Regions from separate parts of the Bradyrhizobium sp. CCGB20 genome, predicted to be linked through region 1. Evidence: riboswitches for the same ligand, from Rfam matches in the RefSeq annotation. Region 1 holds a riboswitch; each other region holds the start of a gene.
The links. A riboswitch is a leader RNA that binds a small molecule or an ion and turns the genes downstream of it on or off. The one in region 1 is predicted to bind cobalamin.

Region 1 (5,813 bases):
GCACGGCGTTCCAGTCGCTCGATCCAGCCGGGCTTTACATCTGGTGGGGCGCCTATCTCGGCATGCCCGATCAGATCGTCATGTCCGGTGTACTCGCCGAGGTCGGTCCGCGCATCGTCGCTGCGCGACAGGATGCGCGCGAGCGGCACGGCTGGATCATGGACAGCTACATTCTCAAGCGCAGGCCGTAAGCGAGGCAGCATGCTCCCCGAATGGGTCTACAAGAAGTGCCCCGAGATCTCCGCGGTCCATCGCGAGGCGGCGGTCGCGCGGCAGGCGCAGCTGACAAAGCCGGCCGGCGCGCTCGGCCGGCTCGAGCAGCTCGCGATCGAGCTTGCGGGCCTGCAGGCGACCGGGCAACCGCGTGCCGCGCGCGTCCCGATCATCGTCTTCGCCGGCGACCACGGCATCGTCGCGCAGGGCGTGTCGGCCTATCCGCAGGAAGTGACCATCGCGATGATGGCGAACTTTGCCTCGGGCGGCGCCGCGATCTCGGTGCTGGCGCGTGACCTTGGCTCCAGCCTGGAAATCGTCGACGCCGGCACGCTGGCGCAGGAGGCGATGGCGGGAATCGTCATCGACAAGCCGCGCAGCGGCACGCGCGATTTCAGCGTGGAAGCTGCACTCACCGCTGCGGAGCTGGCATTCGCCTTCGAAGCCGGCCAGCGCGCCGTCGCGCGCGCGGAGGCCCATCAGCCCGATCTCCTGATCTTCGGCGAGATGGGCATCGGCAATACCACGACGGCGGCGGCGATTGCGGCGAGCCTGCTCGGCATGAGTGCCGAGGAGGTCGCGGGCAGCGGTACCGGCGTCGACGCGGCCGGCCGCGCGCACAAGGCGCGCGTGATCGACGCTGCGATCGCGCATCATGGCATCGCAAGTGCTCCGCCCGAAAAGATCCTGTGCGCCGTCGGCGGCCTCGAGATTGCGGCGATCTGCGGTGCCATCATTGCGGCCGCGCAGCGCCGCATCCCCGTGCTGATCGACGGCTTCATCGTATCGGTGGCAGCGCTTGCGGCCGTGCGGCTGAACCCGTCGTGCCAGCCGTTCCTGCTGCCGTCGCATCAATCGGCGGAGCAGGGGCACCGGCTGGTGCTGCGTGCCCTGAATGTGCAGCCGCTGATCAGCCTCGATCTCAGGCTCGGCGAAGGATCGGGGGCGGCCATCGCGCTGCCGCTGGTGCGGCTCGCGTGCAGCCTGCACAACGGCATGGCGACCTTCGCGCAGGCCAATGTGCCGGATCGCCCTGGCTGATCCGGCTCAAGCCGCGCGCTGATTGACGAAGACGACGCGCCAGCCGGTCGCGAGCCGATCGATCCGGGTCAGCGACAGCGGGTCGATCACGAAGCGCAGGGCCGCTTGGGGTGTCAGATCCAGTGCGATGCAGAGTGCGGCGCGGATCGTGCCGGAGTGCACGACGAGCGCTGCTGATCCGGCTCCGACCCGCGACAGACCCAGCCGGACGCGCGCGACCTGATCCTCGAAGCTTTCGCCGCCCGGCGGCCGTCCATGCGCCGGCGCACTCCAGAACTGCGCATAGGCCTCGCCACCGGTGGCGGCGAGCTCGTCATGGCGCCGGCCGGTCCAGTCGCCAAAATCCTGCTCGCTGAATTCGGTCAGTCGCACAGGTTCGAGCCCCAGCGCGCGCGCCGTCTCAACCGTGCGTCGTGCCGGGCTCGCAAAGCACGCAGCATCCCGCGGCAGTCTCTGCCGCAGCATCTCCAGTTGCGCGCGGTCGCCGAGATCGGCCGGCGCGTCGGCTGCGTGGATGGTCCCCGCGATGCCGTCGACGGGCGCATGACGTATCAGCCAGAGGAAGGTCTCGCCTTCCATGCTCGTCTCCAAGGAAGTTGGTCGCTGTGGCAATAACGCCGCAGCTTGTACATTGACTCTGTCTGGATCGTAATCCTAGATGCTCGCGACGGTTTCCCCGCGAGGGGATGAAAAGGGAATGCGGTGCGGGGAAATTGTCCCCAATGCCGCGGCTGCCCCCGCAACTGTAAGCGGCGAATCTTGCATCACGAGCCACTGGGTATCTCGGTCCCGGGAAGGCGACGCAAGGTATTGACCCGCGAGCCAGGAGACCTGCCGTCAGCCGTGGTCACACGCGAAGATGTCGGTCGGGGAGTACAGACATTCGGCTTCATCGGACGGCTGAAAGCCCAAAGATGGGACCTTGGTTCGCTGTGACGTGCCACTGACGTCATACCGAGGTTCCAAACCGTGTCTTCCATCCGTCTTGTACGACCGCGCCATTTCCTGCTCGCCTCCGCCGCGCTCACCTCGTTTGTATCCGCTGATATGCCCGCCGCCCTGGCGCAGCAGGCCCGTGAACCGCTGCCACCGGTCGAGGTGTCGCCCGCCCAACCCCGCAAGCAAGCGAAGCCAGCGAGTCGCGAAGCCCAGAGCGCACGCCGCGCGCCAACGCGCAGGTCCACTGCCGCGGCGGCCGCGTCCAAGCCTGTCGTGCCTGCCGCGACGGCGCAGACGCCGCTCAATACCAATGTGGTTGCCGAAAGCGCCTCGCGGCTCGGCCTGACCGTGCACGAAATCCCCGCAACCGTTGAAGTGATCTCGTCGGAGACCATGCGCGAGCAGGGCTATCGCACCGTGTCCGAGACGGCACAGGGCGCCGTCGGCGTCACGTCCGGCGACAATCCGGCCGAGCCCGCGGCGTTCTCGATGCGCGGCTTCACCAACAGCCAGATCAACACGCTCTACAATGGCATCAAGATCGGTCCGCAGAATATGACATCGCGGATCACGGACACGGCCAATCTCGAAGCCGTGGAATTCGTGAAAGGTCCGGCCTCAGTGATGTCGGGCGAAGGTGCTGCCGGCGGCGCGATCAATTTCGTCACCAAGACGCCGCATACGGGACCGGTCCGCAACGAAGCCGATTTTTCCTGGGACTCGCTGAATTCTTTTCGCGCGCACTACGGCTCCGGCGGCAGCACCAATGTGCAGGGCCTCGACTACCGCTTCGATATCAGCCGTTCCTCGCTCAACGGCTTTGCCGACGACACCAACACCAAGACGTTCGACGTGTCGGGCCAGCTCAACTACCGCATCTCCGACAGCCTCAAGATCTGGGGCGCGATCGAGTATCGCGAGGACCGCTCGAAGGCCTATTGGGGCGCGCCGCTGGTGCCGATCGCCTTCAGTGGCTCGCATGCGACGACGGGGATTGTCTCCGGAAATTATATCTCGAACTACAACAAAACAAATCTCGGCGCGGTCACCATCGACGACCGCACCTTCAACACCAATTACAACGTCCTCGACAATCGCAACGTCGCTCAGGAAGTGTGGCTGCGCGGCGGATTCGAGCTGAAGCTCGCGCCTGACCTGACGTTGAAGAGCCAGGCCTATGGCTACGGTGCGGAGCGCACGTGGTTCAACAACGAAGTTGAGGCGTTTAATTCCGGTACGAACCTGGTCGATCGCGAGCGCTTCTATGTGGCGCACAGTCAGCGACTGGTCGGCAATATCACCGACCTGACCTGGGACACGAATATTGCCGGCTTCGATAATCGGCTGGTCACGACGCTGTCGTCAAGCTACCTCGACTTTGTCAGGCCGGGCGCCGCGAACTTTCCCGGCGACTCCGTCTCGCTGGTCGATCCCGCCCGCGGCTATTACGGCCTGCTCACGACGCAACAGCAGATCGCCCGCATCGACAACGAGGCACTCTCGTTCGAGGACCGGCTGAAGCTCACGCGCACCTTCGCACTGATCGGCGGCCTGCGCGTCGAGCATATCGGGCTTGACCGCAATTCGACCGACTCCGCCGGCCTTGTGAAAGCAGGCTTCCCGTTTGCAACGGACTGGGCACCGGTGACGGGGCGCATCGGTTATACCTGGGAGGCCGTGCCCGGCATGACCTTCTTCAGCCAGTACGCCACCGGTGCCGACATCTCCGCCAACAACATTTTTCTGCTGGGACCGACCCAGCCGCTCGATCTGACGACGGCGCGGACCTACGAGACCGGCGTCAAGCATCTGTTCTGGGACAACAGGGCGGAGTGGTCGTTCTCGGCCTACGACATCGTGCGCAAGAACGTCTATGCGGCAGCCGGCGGCCAGACGCTCAACATTGCGGGACGGCAGGAGTCGAAGGGTGTGGAGCTTGCAGCCGCGGTGCGCCCGATCGAGCCGCTGCGTCTCTGGGGCAACATCGCCTATGTCGATGCGCGCTATGCCGACTACAATTTTGCCGGGGGATCGTTCTCCGGTAACACGCCGCCGAACGTGCCGCGCATCGTGGCCAATGCCGGCGCGTCGTACCGGTTCTTCACGCCCTGGCCGGTGGAGCTCGGCATCACCGGTCGCCATATCGGCGACCGCTACAACACGGATGCCAACGTCGTGACGATGAAGGCGTATACCGTCGCCGACGTCTATGCCTTCGTCGACATCCCCAGAACGGTGTTCAATGCGGTCGATCAGGCTCGCCTGGCCTTCCGCGTGCGCAACATCACCGACAAGCGCTACGCCATCTGGGGCGATCCGTTCTATCCCGACCAGATCCTTTTGGGCGCGCCGCGCACCTACGAGATCTCGGCCGCGTTCAAATGGTAGGATGCTGACCGCATGATGGGCGCGATCGTCCTGCTGCATCGCTGGCTCGGGATCGCGTTCTGCCTGCTGTTCGCGATGTGGTTCGCGACGGGGATCGTGATGCACTTTGTTCCGTTTCCGTCATTGACGGAAGTGGAGCGGTTTTCCGGACTTGCGCCAGTGGATCCCGGGGACGTGAAGATTACAGTCGCCAATGCCGTGTCCGCGAGCGGGGTCGACGATGCCACGCGCGTTCGCCTGTTCCAGCGAAGCGACGGACCGGTCTTTGTCGTGTCGGGACGGGCGCGTGTCCGCGCGATCCATGCTTCCGACGGACGGGACGCATCGGTGATGTCCGAGGACGTGGTACTCGGTATCGCGCGGGGCCATGCCCGCCAACGCGGGCTCGACGCCACACGGGTCGAGATCGCTGCGCTCTCGGACTACGACCAATGGAGCGTGCCGAATGGCTTTGACCGCCACCGCCCCCTGTTTCGCGTCTCGCTCGGCGATGCCGCCGGAACGGAGCTCTATGTCTCGTCGCTCACCGGCGAGATCGTCCTGGATAGCACGCGACGCGAGCGCGGCTGGAACCTCGCCGGCAGCGTCTTGCACTGGATCTATCCGACGATCCTGCGCAGCAATTGGGCGCTGTGGGACCGCGTCGTCTGGACGCTGTCGCTTCTGGCCTTGATCGCAGCCTTGCTGGGCGCGGTGCTCGGGATCGTCCGGATCAGGATGCGAGGACGCGGCCTCCCAACGCCTTATCGCGGCTGGCATGCCCTGCATCACCTCACTGGTCTCGCAGTAACAGCCTTCGTGCTGACCTGGATTTTCAGCGGCTGGTTTTCCATGGACCATGGGCGCTTGTTCTCGCGCGGACAGTTGACGGCCTCCGAAGCGAGCGTGACCTATGCGTCGCCGGATTGGGCCGCGGCGTGGCTCGATCGCCGGCCGATATCGTCATCGGCCCGGGAGATCGAATGGTTCGCCTTCAACGGCAATGCCTACCGCCGCGATCGGTTCGCGCTCGGTTCCCAGACCTTGATTGGAGCAGGGGACGCGTCCCACGATGGACAAACGCGATTTTTGAGCACCGACGAAGTTCAGGGATTGACGGCACGCCTTGCCACGGGCTGCGGCTTACCGTCCATTCTCGCCGACAATGACGACTATCCCGCGCAGTCCGTCGTTCCCGGTGCCCCCGTCTACCGCGCCCGCTGCGGCGACGTCTGGTTCGACGTCGACAGTGC
Region 2 (5,813 bases), 1.6 Mb from region 1:
GCGGCTGATCCATTCAACGGAATGCAGAACTTGGACGCGTGCGCCAGGTTGTCGGCTGAAATCCGGAATTGCAAATTCCCTGGAAGATCGCTAACGACCTCGAACTGGCGGGGTCTCAGTAAGCAGCGCAGAAGCAACGGTAAGCGCCGCATCAATAAGCTGCGCAATGTCCAAAGCGTGTCAGCCACCTCCAGCGCCTTCTGGTGGCGCAGGGCTTTGTTGCTCGGGATCGCCGATACTACGTGACGGCTTTACAGTTTACTACGGCGGCGGGGAGTACCGGTCCTGCGTTTCCTTGCCAAATGCGTTACGCTGTAGGTCTTTAAGAGGCGTCCAAACCGAAAGCGTCGCGTGTTTTGCTACGCGGTAGGGATGGAAGGACATTTCAGGCGGCCGACAACACGGCTGCGGAAGTCCATCGTGCTTTCCGCATTCCGGTTGCCGGCGCCCCAGCCAATCATTGCCTTCTGCGCCCCAGCTATGCCGATGAAAAAGCAGCGATCGCCCTCGGCATTGATTCCGTGACGCCAGATCTGTCAAAAGAACAAATCGTGAGGTCTGACGGGAGGGATCTGATCGAGGAAGATCTTCCGCAACGTTCCACTCTCGCAGCGGCGAGCGCCGAACGACCTCGCAAACCGTAGCGATGCTTTCGGGGCGCTGCTCTTGTCATTCCCAAGTCAAGGCACCTCCGTTCTGGTATTCGATGACGCGGGTCTCGAAGAAGTTCTTCTCCTTCTTCAAATCCATCGTCTCCGACATCCACGGGAACGGGTTCTCGACCTCGGCGAATACAGGCGAAAGTCCGATCTGCGCACAGCGACGGTTAGCGATGAAGTGCATGTACTGTTCGCACAGTGCCGCATTGAGCCCGAGGAAGCCCCTCGGCATCGTGTCGCGTCCATAGGCGGCCTCCAGCTCCGCCGCCTCGCGGATCATGCCGCGTACCTCGTCCTGGAACGCTGGCGTCCACAGGTGCGGATTCTCGATCTTGATCTGGTTGATCACGTCGATCCCAAAGTTGAGATGGATGCTCTCGTCACGGAGGATGTACTGATACTGCTCGGCGATGCCGACCATCTTGTTGCGGCGGCCGAGCGAGAGGATCTGCGCAAAGCCGGTGTAGAACCACATCCCCTCGAACACGACGTAGAAGGCGACGAGATCGCGCAGAAAGGCGCGGTCATTGTCCGGCGTGCGCGTCTGAAACGAAGCATCGTCGAGATGCTGCGTGTGCTTGAGCGCCCAGGCCGCCTTGTCGGTGATCGAAGGTACCTCGCGGTACATGTTGAACAGCTCGCCCTCATCGAGGCCGAGGCTTTCGACGATGTATTGGAAGGTATGGGTATGCACCGCCTCCTCGAAGGCCTGCCGCAGCAAGTACTGGCGGCATTCCGGGTTGGTGAGGTGCCGATAGATCGCCAGCACGATGTTGTTGGCGACGAGGGATTCGGAGGCCGCGAAGAAGCCGAGATTGCGCTTGATCGCGCGCCGCTCGTCTTCCGTCAGCCCGTCCCGCGACTTCCACAGGGCTATGTCGGCCTGCATCGAGACTTCGGTCGGCATCCAGTGATTGTTGCAGCCGGAGAGATATTTCTCCCAGGCCCATTTGTATTTCAGCGGCAGCAGCTGGTTGACGTCGGCGCGGCAGTTGATCATCCGCTTCTCGTCGACCGAGACCCGGCCGCCGCCGCGATCTATCGCACCCAAGCCGGTGGGGTCGACCGGCTCGAGCCTGAGCTGGGTCTGCGGACGGAGCGCGGTGGCGAGGCTTGAGGCAGCCGGAGTCGCCGCCGTGGTTTCGGTGTCGGACCAATCGAGCATCGTCATCTCCTCACTGGCACGCTTCGCATTCGGGATCGTCGATCCGGCAGGCCTTGATGCCTTCGAGATCGGGAGCTGCCGCCGCCGGGATCATGATCGGGGCGTGCGAGAGAGCTTCAGATGCAGACACCGCGTTGAGCTTGCCGTCGGTTCCCTTGAGCGTCGACTTCTCGACATGCGTGGCGCTGCGCGAGCGCAGGTAATAGGTGGTCTTCAAGCCGTGCCGCCAAGCCAGCCGATAGAGCGCATCGAGCTTCTTGCCGGAGGGATTGGCGATGTAGAGATTGAGCGACTGCGACTGGTCGATCCACTTCTGCCGGCGCGCGGCGGCCTCGATCAACCAGGCGCTGTCGATCTCGAAGGCGGTGGCGTAGAGCGCTTTCAGATCGTCAGGGACGCGGTCGATCTGGCCGACGCTGCCGTCGAAATATTTGAGGTCGGAGACCATCACCTCGTCCCATAATCCCCTCGCCTTGAGATCACGAACGAGGAACTCGTTCACGACGGTGAAGTCGCCGGACATGTTCGATTTGACGAACAGGTTCTGGTAGTTCGGCTCGATCGACTGCGAAACGCCGCAGATGTTGGAGATCGTCGCGGTCGGCGCGATCGCCATCACGTTCGAGTTGCGCATGCCGCTGGCGGTGACCTTCTTGCGCAGGCGATCCCAATCCCGCGTCGAGGAGCGGTCCGCACCGAACCCACCGCGGGACTCGGCGACGAACTGCATGGAGTCGAGCGGCAAAATCGCCTTCGACCATAGCGAACCCTCGAAGCTCGCATAGCGGCCGCGCTCGGCGGCGAGATCGGAGGACGCCTCGATCGCGTAGAACGAGATCGCTTCCATGCTGACGTCGGCAAAGGTCACCGCCGCCTCGGACGCGATCGGGATACGCTGGACTTGAAGCGCCTCCTGAAAACCCATCAGGCCGAGGCCGACCGGCCGGTGGCGCATGTTCGAACGACGCGCCTCCGGGATCGTGTAAAAACTGATGTCGATGACGTTGTCGAGCATCCGCACGGCGGTCGTGACCGTCCGCTTCAACTTGGCCTGGTCGATACCGTCAAGGCCGACATGGGCGAGCATGTTGACGGAGCCGAGATTGCAGACTGCGACCTCGTCGGCCGAGGTGTTGAGCGTGATCTCGGTGCAGAGATTCGAGGAATGGATCACGCCCATGTGCCGCTGCGGCGAACGCAGATTGCAGGGGTCCTTGAAGGTGATCCAGGGATGGCCGGTCTCGAACAGCATGGTCAGCATGCGGCGCCAGAGGTCGGTCGCGCGCACCGTCTTGAACACGCGTAGGCCGCCGGCCTTCGCCTTGGCTTCATAGCCCTCATACGCGGTCTTGAACGCAGTGCCATAGAGATCGTGCAGGTCGGGCGTCTCGTCCGGCGAGAACAATGTCCACTCACCGTCGGCATCGACGCGCTGCATGAACAGATCAGGCACCCAATTGGCGGTGTTCATGTCGTGGGTGCGGCGGCGATCGTCGCCGGTGTTCTTGCGCAGATCGAGGAACTCCTCGATGTCGACGTGCCAGGTCTCGAGATAGGCGCAGACCGCGCCCTTGCGCTTGCCGCCCTGGTTGACGGCGATCGCGGTGTCGTTGGCGACCTTCAGGAACGGGATGATGCCCTGGCTCTCGCCATTGGTGCCCTTGATGTGGGCGCCGAGACCGCGGACCGGCGTCCAGTCGTTGCCGAGCCCGCCGGAGTATCTTGCCAGCAGCGCGTTGTCCTTGATGGATTTGAAGATGCCGTCGAGGTCATCGGAGACGGTGGTGAGGAAGCAGGATGATAATTGCGGGCGCAGCGTGCCCGAATTGAACAGCGTCGGCGTCGAAGCCATGAAGTCGAACGACGACAGCAGATCGTAGAACTCGATCGCCCTGGCTTCGCGGTCGATCTCGCGGACCGCAAGACTCATAGCGACGCGCATGAAGAACGCCTGCGGCAACTCGATGCGCTTGCCGCGCTCATGCAGGAAGTAGCGGTCGTAAAGGGTCTGGAGACCGAGGAACTGGAAGTTCAGGTCGCGCTCCGGCTTCAGCGCCGTGGCGATCCGGCCGAGGTCGAAACGGGAGAGCTCGGGATCGAGCAGTTCGGCAGCAATGCCGGCTTTCACATAGGCCGGGAAGTATTCGGCATAGCGGGTCGCCATGTCGGCCTGCGAGGCGGACGAGGGAATGCCGTGGACATGCGAGAGCACTTCGCCGCGGAGCTTGTCGAGCAGCAGACGCGCGCTGACATAAGCATAGTTCGGCTCCTGCTCGACCAGCGTGCGCGCGGCCATGATCGAGGCCAGCGCTAGCTCGTCCTGGCTGATGCCGTCGTAGAGATTGCGGGTGGTCTCGGCCAGCACCGGGGCGGCGGAGACGCCGTCGAGCCCCGCGCAGGCTTCGCCGATGATCAGCGCGAGACGCCTGGTATCGAGGCCGATGCGCGAGCCGTCAGCAAGCGTGACGTGTAGCTCCGGAACGGCAACGGGCGCTGGCTGCGCAGCCGCCTCTTCTGCGCGCTGGCGCGATCGCTCTTCGCGGTACAGCACATAGGCGCGCGCGACCTTGTGGTGCTCGCTGCGCATCAGGGCGAGCTCGACCTGGTCCTGCACATCCTCGATATGGAAGGTGCGTCCTTCGCCTGCGCGCCGCATCAGCGCTGCGACGATCTCGGCCGTCAGCTGCTCGACGCTCTCATGGACACGGCGCGAGGCGACCGCGCTGGTGCCTTCGACCGCAAGGAAGGCCTTGGTCATGGCAACAGCTATCTTGGCGGAATCGAATGGCGAGACCTTTCCATTGCGGCGGATGATCTGCATGGCCGGCTCGCTGAAAGCAGCCGCAAGTGATTGTGGACGCAACTGGATGATGGGTGCGGAAGCGCCTTCCGCGTCGTGCAGGTTCAGTGACATCAATAGGCCCCGTGATGCGCGTTGTGTTTGAACGGGGCGTTGAGGAAGGACGCTGCAGATCGCCGGCGGAATGATGCCGACGGCGCATGCAAGCGACCGCCGGGACACCCCGCCCGTGGACGTTCAGATCATCACGGCAGGTCTCCTGGCTCGCAGGTCGTTGCTCGCTTCCCGTCTTCCCGGTGCAGATAGCGCCAGTGACGATTTTCGGAAACAGCTCGCTGCTGACAGTTGCGGGGGCAGCGCCGGAATTCCACGCCAAAGCGCAGTCACCGGCTTCCCTCTTAGCCACTAAATCTTGCGATCCGGTGGAACCATGATTACTATATGTAGCGATGGTTCGGGCCTCCTGTCAATGGCTGATAACGTGCCGATACCGATTTGCCTGCGGAATGCTGGAATCTCACGGGCTCTGAAAGCTCCCGATTCGCAGGCAAACGTGTGCTCATAGATTTGGGTAGAACGGTGAGGCCTGCGCACTCGCGTTGGAAACTGATCTTGCTTTGGCTCTTATCGACATTTCTACGATATCCGACCATGGCGAGTTCGATCACATTCTTCGTGACTCCGTTGACGTTCCGAACTTCGTCGCCAATGCCGGCGTGTACAAACCTAAGCCCGTAGGCTGGCCGGACGGCATAGGCCGCGTCGAAAATTTGTCGCGACGACCGGAATGACATTCATCAGCGCCATGCCGGATGACCCTGAGCATGTCCTTCCAGTTCAGCTTGATAGCCTAACGACATCACTGCCGCTCGCAACTCGCTTCCGTTCAGAAGGGTCCGTCGGCGAAAGCGCCGGAGCAAGACATCGAGGAATGAACTCGCGCGAACCAGATCGGCATTGAGGCCGCGCGAATTCACTCCACGGACGAAATTCCCGTCCAAAAGAATGACAGTGCAAAGAAGACCTGCATCCGACGCCACCAAAACAACGAGCGAGCCGCCGAGGTTCATGGCACCACTCCTCTTTGTTGTGGTTATTGTTAGCATTATGCTCGCGGTGACCTGCCACTGAATTGTCATCCAGCGGCAGTTAGAGTCCCGAGGGTTTTGAAACGCTCTCCAAAACTAGG
Region 3 (5,813 bases), 1.6 Mb from region 1:
GGCCAGTGCCGGACGCACTTCGTCCCATTTGCGAGTCTTCAAGCCGCAATCCGGATTGATCCAGAGCTGTGAGTCCGACAGCCGTCGGCGAGCCAGCGCGATCAGATCTCCCATCTCATTGGCTTCCGGAACGCGAGGCGAGTGGATGTCATAGACGCCGGGGCCGATGTCGTTCGGGTATTTAAACGCCGTGAATGCATCAAGCAGCTCCATCTTAGAACGGGACGTTTCGATCGAGATGACATCCGCGTCCATCGCGGCAATTGCGTCGATGATGGCGTTGAACTCCGAGTAACACATGTGGGTATGGATCTGCGTTGCATCGACGACGCCGGACGAGCATATGCGGAAGCTGTCCACTGCCCAGTCCAGATAAGGCTTCCACTCGGATCGGCGGAGCGGCAAACCTTCGCGAAGCGCAGCCTCATCGATTTGGATCATGGTTGCACCGGCCTTTTCGAGGTCGGCGACTTCGTCACGGATCGCGAGCGCGATCTGTCGGCAGGCCTCGCTGCGCGGAATGTCGTCACGGACGAACGACCAATTCAGGACCGTCACGGGCCCCGTAAGGATTGCCTTCATAGGCCTTTTGGTCAACGATTGCGCGTAGCTCCACCACCGAACGGTCATCGGCTTCGGCCGGGAGACGTCACCGAACAGGATCGGAGGGCGAACATAACGAGAGCCGTAAGACTGTACCCAACCGTGCTTGGTGAACACGAATCCGGAGAGCTGCTCAGCAAAATATTGGACCATATCGTTGCGCTCGAACTCGCCGTGGACGAGCACGTCGAGCCCGATGTCTTGCTGCCAGTGGACGGCGTGAGCCGTTTCCTTCTTCAGAAAGTGTTCATACTGTACGTCTGTCAACTTCCCACTGGCATGGGCCGCGCGGGCCTTGCGAACTTCGGTCGTCTGCGGGAATGATCCGATCGTCGTCGTGGGGAAAAGGGGCAGGCCGAATCGCTTGCGCTGAATTTCGGTCCGGCTCGCAAACGCGCTATTGCGGCGGCGCATATCATCGCCAATCGTGGCCGTCCGCTGCGCGACGGCCGTGTCATGGATTTTTGAGGATACTCGGCGAGCCGTTGCCGCAAGGTCTGATTCGGCAAGCGCGGCGACATTCTCATCGCCCGCAAGCGTTTTCGCCAAGGCCGCGAGTTCCCCGATCTTCTGAACCGAGAATGCAAGCCAGCTCTTCACGTCCAAATCGAGCTCGGTCTCGAGCTCAAGGTCGATGGGGACGTGTATGAGCGAACAGGAGGGCGCCAGCTGCAGGCGATCCTTGCCGAGCCTGGCAACGACGGGCTTGAGCCGGTCCACAAGCGCCGACAGGTTGGAACGCCACACGTTGCGACCATCAATCACGCCGAGCGAAATCATAAGGTCCGCGCGGGCGCCGAATTCAATCTGATTCAATTGTTGGGGAGCGCGAACAAGATCGACGTGCAGTCCGGCCACAGGCAGCTCCAGAGCGGTCGACAGATTGTCGCCGATCGCCCCGAAATAAGTTGCAACCATGACCTTAATGCCAGGTACGTCGTCGGCGAGACGCTTATAGGCGCGCTGGAGCGCATTCCGCGTGGTCTCGTCAAGATCAATCACAAGGCACGGCTCATCAAGCTGAATCCACTCGGCTCCGCGTTTCGCTAGTTCCTTGAGTACCTCAACATAGACCGGCAGGAGGCTATCGAGCAGCGAAATCGGATCAAAAGTCAGATCGGCGCCCTTGCCAAGCTTCAGGAAGGTGACTGGTCCTACCAGAACAGGACGCGTCTGATAGCCAAGGGCTTTCGCCTCCTCATATTCCTCGATCGGCTTTCGGGAGGAGAGCCTGAAGGTCTGACCTTGATGGAATTCGGGCACCATGTAGTGATAGTTCGTATCGAACCACTTGGTCATCTCCTGCGCGGCAGAGGGGCGGGCATCATCGGCGTGGCTGCAACTCGCTTCATGATCCTCGGTTTGCGAGCCGCGCGCCATAGCGAAATAAGTCTTCAGCGAAACCGGACCGCCGTCCCAGCCATACGCTTCCGGAATGGCACCAACCATGACGCTCGTGTCGAGAACCTGATCGTAGAGTGAAAAGTCATTTGACGGGATGACGGTGACGCCAAGCGAGTTCTGACGCGCCCAATTTGCGACACGAAGACCGGCTGCAGTTTCAAGAAGCTGCTGGTTGCTGATCTTACCGGCCCAGAAGCCTTCGAGTGCCTGCTTGAGTTCGCGGCGTGGCCCGATACGTGGCATGCCGAGTGTTGCGACAGGAAGTGAGAGAATAGACATAGCTTTAACCCCATTGTTGGGGGGCAGCCATGGCGGACGCAGCAGGAGGGCTGCGAAGCGCCTGCTGCTTTAGCGTACCACCGGACACCCCGCCCGTGGACGATTATGTTGTCGGGGCAGGTCTCCTGGCTCGCAGGTCATCGCCTACATCCGGTCTTCCCGAAGCGTCTGCTTCAGTGACACGTGTGAATGCAGGCTCGCCGCTTACAGGTGCGGGGGCAGCGCCGGCATTACTTCGATCCCGAAAGGATCCAGAGCGCACCGGCTTCCCTCTTAGCTCCAGATCAGGCGAGACTGAAGAACCTCGACGCCTTCGATTATCTGTAACCTAAGGATTACGTCAACCTCATGATCACCTTTTCCGCGGCATGCTGGCAGGTATGAGGTTCTTAAGTCCGTGGCAATCAATGGTGTAAACCTCTGCGCTTGCATCAGCCCGACGAGCTTGGCCGAAAAACGCTAACCTTGCGCCGTAACGTGTTTCCTAAGCCTTGTTCGCCCCGGAGCGCTGGGGGAAGGCCATATGATCGCGTCGCCGATGGTGTTGGACCTCCGACGCTGTGAGGACGGTAACACCGATCGAACAACTCTACTCTTGGGACTTCCGATCGCATGAGATTAGCACTGCGGCTCTTTAGCGCTGAGCTTCCCATCAGGATCGATCTCACGGGCCCTCTCTCATTCCTCTATCCACCCGACTGGTGTTTTTTTGCGCGTTCGGCGCTGAACGGAGCTGCAATTTCTGCATCAATTGGCCAGCGAGTAGTAAAGCCTATGCCTCAGTCAACTACCAATGTTAGCAATTGATCCAACTGACAGATTCGGTCAATCAATAGATAAGAAACCGTCACGCAGGCCAGACCTCACCTCTTCGAGACCCCGAAGCGCGCATAAATCGGCTCCTCGGGGTCACTCGGTTTTGACGGATTGGCGCTATGCTGTCCGCAACGTGGCGTTCGACAGGTTCTATCCCAGCTGAGTAGCTTGTTCTGGCGATCGAACCGCAGATCTCTCAATTTGGAGAGTGCCGCTGTGAATGCAATGATCGTCTCGGATAGTGTCATTCCTCGCGCCGACGTCATCAAACGCGCAGCGCGCATCGGCGCAGAAATTCGAAAGGTCAAGCTCTCGGGCGATCTGCCCGACCAAACGATCGCCGCCATCAATGAGCTGTTGCTCGAGCACAAGGTTGTCTTCTTTCGCGACCAAGGACATCTCGACGACGCCGAACAGGAGCGCTTTGCTCTTCGTTTCGGAAGTCTGGCGGCTCATCCGATGCGCGGTGCCATTAATGGAACAGCGTCGATCATCGAGCTTGATTCGGCTCGCGCCGGTAGCCGAGCCGACCTGTGGCACACGGATGGAACGTTCGTCGATGCCTACCCCAAGATAGCGGTGCTGCGCGGCATTGTGATGCCATCTTTCGGTGGCGATACAGTCTGGTCAAATGCCGTCACGGATTACCTCGACCTGGCACCGCCGCTGCAACGGCTTGCGGACAAGCTCTGGGCCGTCCACAGCAATGCATTCGACTACGCAATAATGCCCCGCGCCAGCGAGCTCGATAAGAAGCACTTGGACGAAGTCTTCACGAAAACGGTCTATCAGACGGAGCATCCTGTCGTGCGCGTCCACCCTGAGACCGGCGAACGCACGCTGGTGCTCGGCGCCCTAGTACAACGTTTTGTTGGCGTCCCAAAATACGACGGTCAGAAGCTGTTTGATCTGTTTCAGTCCCATATCACTGTGCCCGAAAACACTGTGCGCTGGAGCTGGAAGGAAGGTGATGTAGTGGTCTGGGACAATCGCGCCACGCAACATTACGCGGTGAATGATTACGGCGACCAGCATCGCGTCGTTCGTCGCGCCACAGTCGCAGGCGAGATACCCATCAGCATCGATGGTCAGAGCAGCGTAACCCGCATAACAGCGACCAAGAAGCCTGTGGCAAAGGTCGCTTAGCGGGTCTACAGGATGGATTGCCCGCAAAACAGGCAGGGCAGTCTCTGCTTAGTCCGCCTATCGCTGCATCATGCCAACGGTCATTGACCGCCGTGGTGCTAGCTCTCAGATTAGAAGACGCATCGATTCCTGAAAGGCCCCATTGGCTTGACCAGCTGTGGGATTGTAAGAAACGAACTGCAAGCGGCGGAACTTGGGTTGCGTTGCGGCTGCACAGAGCGCGATTCCTTCGAAAAAGAGGTATCGTGCAAGTTTATTGGGCCTAATGACTTCCTTACATCGGGCTCTCGATCGGCTTGCTTGCTCGCGTGCGCTGGCCTCGACTCTTGTCGAGCCTCTGCCGGACCTGCTGAATAACAGTCAGTATGTATTTTGTTCATCTCGGACAAGTTCTAACACCGCCCATTGGATCGCAATATTCAGCAGATCGCCACACGATGCCTTCATCCATCTGCACGAACTACTATACTCAGCAAGGCCGATTTGCGGTATCGAAAGTGTTTCCACCGGAACGCGTCCGTGGCTTTGAGAAGCAAGTTATGAGCGGGGAAGCTCACTTCTTCCAGCAGACGTACCGCTCCAAGTCTTCATGAGCTGCGATGTCGAGAGCACGCTTTGCGCGCCTCTGTGTCTGTAAGCTCACCCCCCGACGTAGTCCTTGAACAAGTTGTAGGCGCAAGATGCCGCGCAGAAGCGGCCGCTCTTTGATTATGCGCCCGTTGGTGTTTGACGACACGAATCGGAACGCAACGCACTGCGCTGGGTCACCTACCAACCTTGGTGATTGATGGAGATGGGGGACGCATGGCACTCGTGGGGCAACGAAATCGGCGCCTTTCACGCTAAGGGAGTCGGGATGCAAGCGAGATCTGGTCGCGTTACGGGCCTGATGGATCTGCTATCTCGTCATCTCAGCAATGAGATCTGCTCCAGCTGCTTTCTCTCCCGCCTCATTGAAGCTGCTAATGAATCATCTTGCGCGATCGTCGAGCGCTGCTCAGGCTTCAAAGGTGTTGAGGCTCCGGCCCCGTCGATTGCTTTGCCTTGCGGCTAGCGCGCTGGACACGAGGGTTCGTGCAGTCAACACGCAGAGATGGTTTGTTGTGGCACTATCTCTCGCGGCGAGCCCCGTCGGAGGCGCGGCGCCAGCAAAAGCTACCAACGTGCCTGGCCCCAAAAGCGGCACTTCAAGTGAAGTTACTCAAGAAAGAACTCAAAATAAGAATCGTCCGGTTGTCAGATCCCGAGGCGTCTGGTCCCAAGCAGTAGCGTATCCCACCGATGGCTCGGCGCCCGTAGAGACTATGAATTCACTTGCACCAAAATCTGACAGAGCGGATGCAATTGCTTGGAGGAAAACTCAAAGGAATGACCCGTTCGCAAAGTTCGAGCACCTCCGCGAAAGAGGTATGTGGCTCAATATTCCAGGTCCGGCCGATACGATAGATCAGGATCAGGGTGGCGTTAGATCTGCGCTGGCGGATGTCGGGATCGGCTATGTTGGCGGGACGGTAAACACATTCGTAGTCAATCAATTGCCAAGTGCAGCAAGGAGCACGATCCAC

Region 2: another riboswitch for cobalamin. It lies ahead of NLM15_RS07765 (ribonucleoside-diphosphate reductase subunit alpha); the one in region 1 lies ahead of NLM15_RS15260 (TonB-dependent receptor domain-containing protein).
Region 3: another riboswitch for cobalamin. It lies ahead of metE (5-methyltetrahydropteroyltriglutamate--homocysteine S-methyltransferase); the one in region 1 lies ahead of NLM15_RS15260 (TonB-dependent receptor domain-containing protein).

Annotation. Positions count from the first base shown of each region.
Region 1 covers NZ_JANADN010000001.1:3,324,051-3,329,863, forward strand. The annotation lists gene cobF (precorrin-6A synthase (deacetylating)) at 1-191, shown strand, start outside; gene cobT (nicotinate-nucleotide--dimethylbenzimidazole phosphoribosyltransferase) at 202-1,254, shown strand; gene NLM15_RS15255 (histidine phosphatase family protein) at 1,261-1,833, opposite strand; cobalamin riboswitch at 1,906-2,108, shown strand; gene NLM15_RS15260 (TonB-dependent receptor domain-containing protein) at 2,224-4,581, shown strand; gene NLM15_RS15265 (PepSY domain-containing protein) at 4,594-5,813, shown strand, end outside.
Region 2 covers NZ_JANADN010000001.1:1,682,273-1,688,085, forward strand. The annotation lists gene NLM15_RS43940 (lyase family protein) at 1-246, shown strand, start outside; gene NLM15_RS07760 (ribonucleotide-diphosphate reductase subunit beta) at 670-1,824, opposite strand; gene NLM15_RS07765 (ribonucleoside-diphosphate reductase subunit alpha) at 1,835-4,738, opposite strand; cobalamin riboswitch at 4,856-5,072, opposite strand; gene NLM15_RS07770 (hypothetical protein) at 5,422-5,694, opposite strand.
Region 3 covers NZ_JANADN010000001.1:1,674,246-1,680,058, forward strand. The annotation lists gene metE (5-methyltetrahydropteroyltriglutamate--homocysteine S-methyltransferase) at 1-2,286, opposite strand, end outside; cobalamin riboswitch at 2,384-2,608, opposite strand; gene NLM15_RS07745 (TauD/TfdA dioxygenase family protein) at 3,319-4,248, shown strand.